2 regions of the Halomonas kalidii genome follow, and region 1 is predicted to be linked to the other one. Evidence: riboswitches for the same ligand, from Rfam matches in the RefSeq annotation. Region 1 holds a riboswitch; the other holds the start of a gene.
What was found. Region 1 has a riboswitch for thiamine pyrophosphate ahead of tenA (thiaminase II). Riboswitches for the same ligand answer to the same signal wherever they lie in the genome.
Positions count from the first base shown of each region.

Region 2: it holds a riboswitch for thiamine pyrophosphate, as region 1 does, so the genes downstream of both, thiE (thiamine phosphate synthase) here and tenA (thiaminase II) in region 1, are expected to answer to the same signal.

Region 1 is NZ_JASCQN010000018.1:24,896-28,089, reverse strand. It holds gene QLQ85_RS03535 (glycosyltransferase family 4 protein) at 1-1,038, opposite strand, end outside; TPP riboswitch at 1,316-1,444, shown strand; gene tenA (thiaminase II) at 1,517-2,185, shown strand; TPP riboswitch at 2,271-2,389, shown strand; gene thiC (phosphomethylpyrimidine synthase ThiC) at 2,481-3,194, shown strand, end outside.
Region 2 is NZ_JASCQN010000029.1:87,066-90,259, reverse strand. It holds gene QLQ85_RS07675 (DUF1826 domain-containing protein) at 1-47, opposite strand, end outside; gene QLQ85_RS07670 (DMT family transporter) at 297-1,172, shown strand; gene thiE (thiamine phosphate synthase) at 1,179-1,796, opposite strand; TPP riboswitch at 1,833-1,935, opposite strand; gene QLQ85_RS07660 (hypothetical protein) at 1,979-2,254, opposite strand; gene QLQ85_RS07655 (glycosyltransferase family 32 protein) at 2,251-3,039, opposite strand; gene QLQ85_RS07650 (ATP-binding protein) at 3,154-3,194, opposite strand, start outside.

The sequences.
Region 1 (3,194 bases):
CGCGAAACGTTCGCCGGCCTGCTGCCAGTCCGCCAGCCCCTCACGGGCCCGACGGGCGCCGCGGCGTAGCCGACGGCGCAGCTCGGCATCGTCGAACCAGCGCGCCAGGGCCCCGCGCAGCGCCAGGGCATCGCCGGGCGGCACGGTGATGCCCGCCGCCGGCGGCAGGGTGTCGGCGAGCGCCCCGCCGGTGGTGGTGATCACCGGCAGCCCCCGGGCCAGGGCCTCGGTGACCACCATGCCGTAGCCCTCGTAATGCGAGGGCAACACGAACAGGTCCGCGTGATGGTAGGCCTCGGCCAGGCCGGCGGCGTCCCGTTCGCCCGGCCAGTGCAGACGCTCGGCCAGGCCGTGGCGACGGGTCGCGGCGACGAGGCGGGCGGCATGCGCCGGGTCCCGGTCGTGGCTGCCGATCGCCTCGCCCACCCAGTCGCGGTCGGCGAGCCCGGCCAGCGCCTCGACCAGCAGCTCATGGCCCTTGCGCGGCGTCAGGCTGGCCACGCAGAGCAGGCGATGGGAGCGTTCGTTGTCCTCGAGATCCAGCGCGCTGGCAGCCAGGGCCGCCCGCTCGACCCCCGGCTCGACCACCCGGATGCTGGCCTCGGGCACGCGGAAACGCGACAGGCCCCGGGCGGTGTAAGGGCTGGTGACGATCACCCGGCGGATCGCGGCCAGGGCGCGGGCCTCGCTCGCGAACAGGCGCCGTTGACTCTCCTCGTCGATCCCGGTCTCGTCGGCCAGGGGATGGTGAACGAGGGCGGTGATCGCCAGGCGAGCGGCATGCCGCTCGACCACCTCGGGCAGCCCGCCCATGGCCAGGCCGTCGATCACCACCCGGGCCCCTTCGGGCAACGCCGCCAGGGTCGTGTCCAGGCTCCGCCGGGCCGTGGCGTCGGGGTCCGGGAAACGGCCGTCGAGTCCCGTCACCGCGACCCGCCATCCGCGGCGGCGCAGCTCCGCGACCATGCACGCGTCATAGACATACCCCCCGGTGAGCTGGCCGGGGTCGCCGGCGACGATCAGGGTGAGGTCGGGCATCGAGGTCTCCTCCATCAGGGCGTGTCCTCATAACTGGTCCAGGCGAGATAGGGCTCGTGCAGGGCCACGCTCATGGCGTCGAGCTCGCGATCATTGCATGAGCTAATGCCGCCCGGGCGCCTCGTCGTGGGCTAGGTTCGAGAGAATGGCCCCGCTGCCGGTCAGCATAGCGACAAAGGGCCGACATCGGCGACGAGGGGGGAGCCGAGCTTCGCACGGAAGGCGCTGCGGCAATAGATGGGCTGGCAAGTCACGGCCAGCCTGCTAGACTGGCCCTCGACGCTTGACGGGGTGCCGGTGAATCCGGCTGAGATGGCGCAGGTCGGCCGCGAGGCCACCACCAGCGCTGGTCCCGTGGAACCTGATCCGGTTAACGCCGGCGTAGGGAATCAGGCGGTGGGCCAGCCACGCAGCACCTTCCCGGCCCTCCTCCTTCACCTCGCCCGCGCTCCGGATCGCCGCTTCGACCGGAGGCAAGATGGGTTACCGCTTCGACGATCTGACCGCCGCCTGCCAGGACGACTGGCGCCGCTATGTCGAGCACGACTTCGTGCGCCAGCTCGGCGCCGGCTCGCTCGCGCAGGGTGCCTTTCGCCACTACCTGCAGCAGGACTACCTGTTCCTGATCCACTTCGCCCGGGCCTATGCCCTGGCCGCCTACAAGAGCCGCACCCTGGCCGACCTGCGCCAGGCCCATGAGGGGCTCAAGGCGATCGTCGACGTGGAACTCGGCCTGCACGTGGGCTACTGCCGCGACTGGGGCATCGACGAGGCCGACCTGGCCCGGCTGCCCGAAGCCAAGGCCACCCTCGCCTATACCCGCTATGTGCTGGATACCGGCAACCGGGGCGACCTGCTCGACCTGCACGTGGCCTTGGCGCCCTGCCTGATCGGCTACGGCGAGATCGCCAACTGGCTGAACGCCCAGGCCTTCACCGTCCGCGGCGAGGCCAATCCCTATGACACCTGGATCGCCATGTACGAGGGCGACGACTTCCAGGGCGCCATGCGCGCCGAGCTGGAGTGGCTCGATGCGCGCCTGGCCGACGTCACCCCGGCGCGCTTCCAGGAGCTGTCGGGGGTATTCCGCGACGCCACGCGACTCGAGATCGACTTCTGGCAGATGGGGCTGGACCGCACCGACTGACCGCCTGGCTCCATCGACAGACCCGCGCTGGCCCTGGTCAGGCCGGACGCGGCAGGCAAGATGAGGCTTGCCAAGCAATCGACCACCACGCTTGACGGGGTGCCGTTGAAGACGGCTGAGATCATGCGGCGCACGCGCCCGAGCATGGATCCCGTTGAACCTGAACTGGCTAGGACCAGCGTAGGGATCAAGCGACATGCAGGCTCGGCAAGACCGGACACCCTGCCCCTGTCACTTCCCACCTGTCCTCCCTGACAACACCCCCAGACGTGACACCCCATAGGGAGAACAACCGATGAGCAAGACCCAGCACTTCCTCGCCGAGACCGCCCGCGTCGACGCCGCCGCCGTCCAGCCGTTGCCCGGCTCGCGCAAGCGCTACGTCGAGGGCTCCCGCCCGGACATCCGCGTGCCCTTCCGCGAGATCTCGCTGTCGCCGACCAGGACCTCCGGGGCCGACGAGGAGAACCCGCCGCTGCTGGTCTACGACACCTCGGGCCCCTACACCGATCCCACGGCCGAGATCGACCTGCGCCAGGGACTGCCCGAGCTGCGTCGTGCCTGGATCGAGGAGCGCGACGACACCGAGTTCCTCGACGGGCCAACCAGCGAATACGGGCAGCGCCGTGCCAACGACCCCATGCTCGCCCAGCTGCGCTTCGACCTGACCCGTACCCCACGGCGGGCCAAGGCCGGCAGAAACGTCACCCAGCTGCACTATGCGCGCCAGGGCATCATCACCCCGGAGATGGAATTCATCGCCATTCGCGAGAACCAGCGGCGCCAAGCCCTGGGCACCGAGGAAGTCGAGCGCATCCTCGGCAACCAGCATCCGGGCCAGGGCTTCGGTGCGCGGCTGCCCGAGGAGATCACCCCGGAGTTCGTGCGCCAGGAAGTGGCGGCGGGCCGCGCCATCATCCCCAACAACATCAACCACCCCGAGTCCGAGCCGATGATCATCGGCCGCAACTTCCTGGTGAAGATCAACGGCAACCTGGGCAACTCGGCG
Region 2 (3,194 bases), on a different contig from region 1:
TAGGCCCAGTGGGGGCAGTCCGGGGGCATGGGAAGCGGGGCGACCATGGCGAGGCTCTCGTCGGCAGAAAAATAAAGGTTACTATATAACATAACAAGGGGGCTCTCGGACAATGCCCGGACACGACATGAGGACGGCATCCTCGCCAGCGTCCAGCGCATGGCTGTCGGCGACCCGGCGGTTGCCGTTTGTCTGCTAACCTCCTAGCCTGTCGTCACGATCACGCCCCGTCGGCCTCCTGGACCGGCGGGGTGGTTTTTTGGGCGCCGGCTAGCCGGAGGGGCGGGGAGGTCTCCATGTCATCGTCGTTGAAGGGCATCCTGTTCATGTGTGCGGGCGTCTTCTGCCTGGCACTCGGCGACGCCATCGCCAAGTGGCTGGGCGAGGTGCATTCGCCGCTGCAGATCATCTTCTTCCGTACCCTGGTGTCGCTGCCGCTGATCGCGCTGCTGGCGCATTTCGGCGGCGGCCTGCGCAAGCTGCGCACCCGCCGGCCCGGCGTACACCTGGCCCGCGGGCTGATCTACACCGGCACCATGGTCTTCTTCGTGCTCGGCCTGACCCTGCTGCCGCTGGCCGAGGCCACGGCCATCGCCTTCGCCGCGCCGCTGTTCGTCACGCTGCTCTCGGTGCCGCTGCTCGGCGAAAGGGTCGACCGCCAGGTGCTGGCGGCCTCGTTGCTGGGCTTTGCCGGGGTGCTGGTGGTGGTGCGGCCGGGCGGCGAGGGTTTCCACTCCGGCGCGCTGGTCATGCTGGCCGCGGCGGTCTTCTATGCGTTGCTGATGATCACCTCGCGGCGCTACGGGGGCCGCGAGCATCTCTGGGCCATGGTCTTCTACATCACCCTGGTGCCGCTGATGGTGACCACGGTCACCCTGCCCTGGGTGTGGCAGACGCCGCATCCCTGGCACTGGCTGGGGTTTCTCGGCTCGGGGATCGTCGGTATCGGAGCGACGGCGTGCATCACCCTGGCGTTTCGTTTCGCGCCGGCGGCCATCGCGGCCCCCTTCGACTACAGCGCCATGCTCTGGGCGGTGCTGCTGGGCTGGTGGTTCTGGGGCGAGATGCCCGACCTCTGGGTCTTCGTCGGCAGTCTGCTGATCATCGGCAGCGGCCTGGCGATCGCCTACCACGACCGCCGCACGACGCTGAAGCGCCGCCCCACCTCCTGAGGACGATCAGCGCGACGCGAAGAAGGCCCGGGCCGCGGCCTCGGGATCGGGTTGGCCGCAGATCGCCGAGATCACCGCCAGGCCGTCGGCCCCCGCCGAGCGCACCGCCGCGGCATGCTCGGCCGTGAGGCCGCCGATGGCCACCGTGGGCAGGGGGCTGGCGGCGACCAGCGCGGCCAGGCCGTCGAAGCCCAGCGGGCGCGCGTGGTCGTGCTTGGTGGGGGTGGCGAACACCGGGCCCAGGCCCAGGTAGTCCAGCGGGCCCGGATCGAGGCGGGCGAGCTGGCCGTGGGTCTGCACCGAGAGCCCGAGGATCGCCCGCTCGCCCAGGGCGGCGCGGGCGGCGGCCACGTCGCCGTCGTCCTGGCCCAGGTGCAGGCCGTCGGCCCCGGCGGCCAGGGCCACCTCGAGGCGGTCGTTGATGATCAGCGGCACGCCGCTGCCGGCGAGTGCGGCCTTGAGGCGGCGGGCCTGGTCGATCAGCTCGGCCGTGGAGGCGTGCTTGTCGCGCAGTTGTACCAGCGTCACGCCGCCGCGCACGGCGGCGACCACCGTGTCCACCAGCCCGCGGTCGGCGCAGAGGCCGGGGTCGGTGACCAGGTAAAGGGAAAGGTCGATTGGCATGCTGTCCTCCCGGCGGGGAGGTACAGGCAAGCGGAAGGCCGTCGCTGCACGACTCCCTACGCCGGCATTATCCGGGTCAGGTTCCGAGGGTACCTCTCAGCCGCTGCGCGGTGTCGCCGCGGCGCCCCTGTCGTCGGCTTCCTACTATCCATGCCGGTCGTGCTCCTGTAAAGCCGCCGGGCTCAGGCCAGCAGGTGAAAGCCGGCCAGGGTGAGCAGGCTGGCCTGGGTCAGGCTGAGGCAGTCGTTCCGCAGCCTGCCTGGGCCAGCCTCGTTCGCCACGGTGTCCCGGTCCTCCGGCCACAGCAGGGCCATGACGCCTGCGGCCAGGCTGATCATTCCCAGTGGCAGGTCCACGAGCTGCCAGCTCGCCGTCAGCCCTCCGATGCCCAGCAGCAGCAGGCCCGCCACCGTCAGCAGGCCGGCGCGCAGGAGGGGATCGATTCGTCTGGCTCTCATGCCGCCTCCTCCCTCACGACCGCGACGCGCTTCTGCTCCCGGTTCCACTTGCCCTGCGGCTTGTCGATGTACTGGAAGTGCTCATTGGTGAAGCTGCCCTGGGTGCAGGCGTAGCGGTAGAGCACGGTGTCCAGGCTGCCCATGTCGAGCACGCGGTTGAACACCCCGGGGCCGGTCATATCGAAGACGCCCTCGAGCGTGTTCGCTTCGATATTGGCGTTGATCGCCCGGATCACGGCCTCCAGCTCGGGAGAGTGGGGCCTGCTGGCGATGAAGAAGTTGTTGAGCGCGTCGCGCTTGGTCCTGATGAACAGCGACTGCCGATCGGATCCGAGCAGCCGGCCGAGCGGCCATGTCAGGTGGGCGTCGATATCCAGGTAGACGCCGCCATGCGCCTGCAGCACCAGGACCCGCCAGAAATCCGCCTGGGCGGCGCCGATCTGCAGCCGGGAATAGTGCCGAACTATCTCGCCGGGGTAGTACTGCGCGATGAAGTCGGCACGGGCCGCCGTCGTCATGAAGCGGTACTCGAAGTCGGGCGCCATGAGGCGGTTGAACAGGTAGTTCAGGTAGACCGGCAGGGTCACGCGGTCGGTGAAGTTGGTCTGCCAGAGGACGCGGGGAATGGTGGCTGGCCGCCGGCTCCGGATCAGGGGGCTGGCTCGAGCCGGCAGGGTGAAGCGCGTGTCGGGATAGGCGTAGTGAAAGGCGTAGCACGCGACCTTGAGCAGGTTGGCAATGAGCTTGATCAGTCGATTGGTCAACAATCTATGCAGCGGCTTCATGGGGGGACCTGTGGTGTCGGATTCGAGAGCACGCGCAGCGGGTTGCGCCGCGTCTCGACACCATCGTGCGGGGTGAAGCTTAAGGCTGACTTAACAAGAGATGACGATCCGGCGTCAGTCGAGTTCTTTGCGTCGTGGCAGCAAGGCCATGGCGC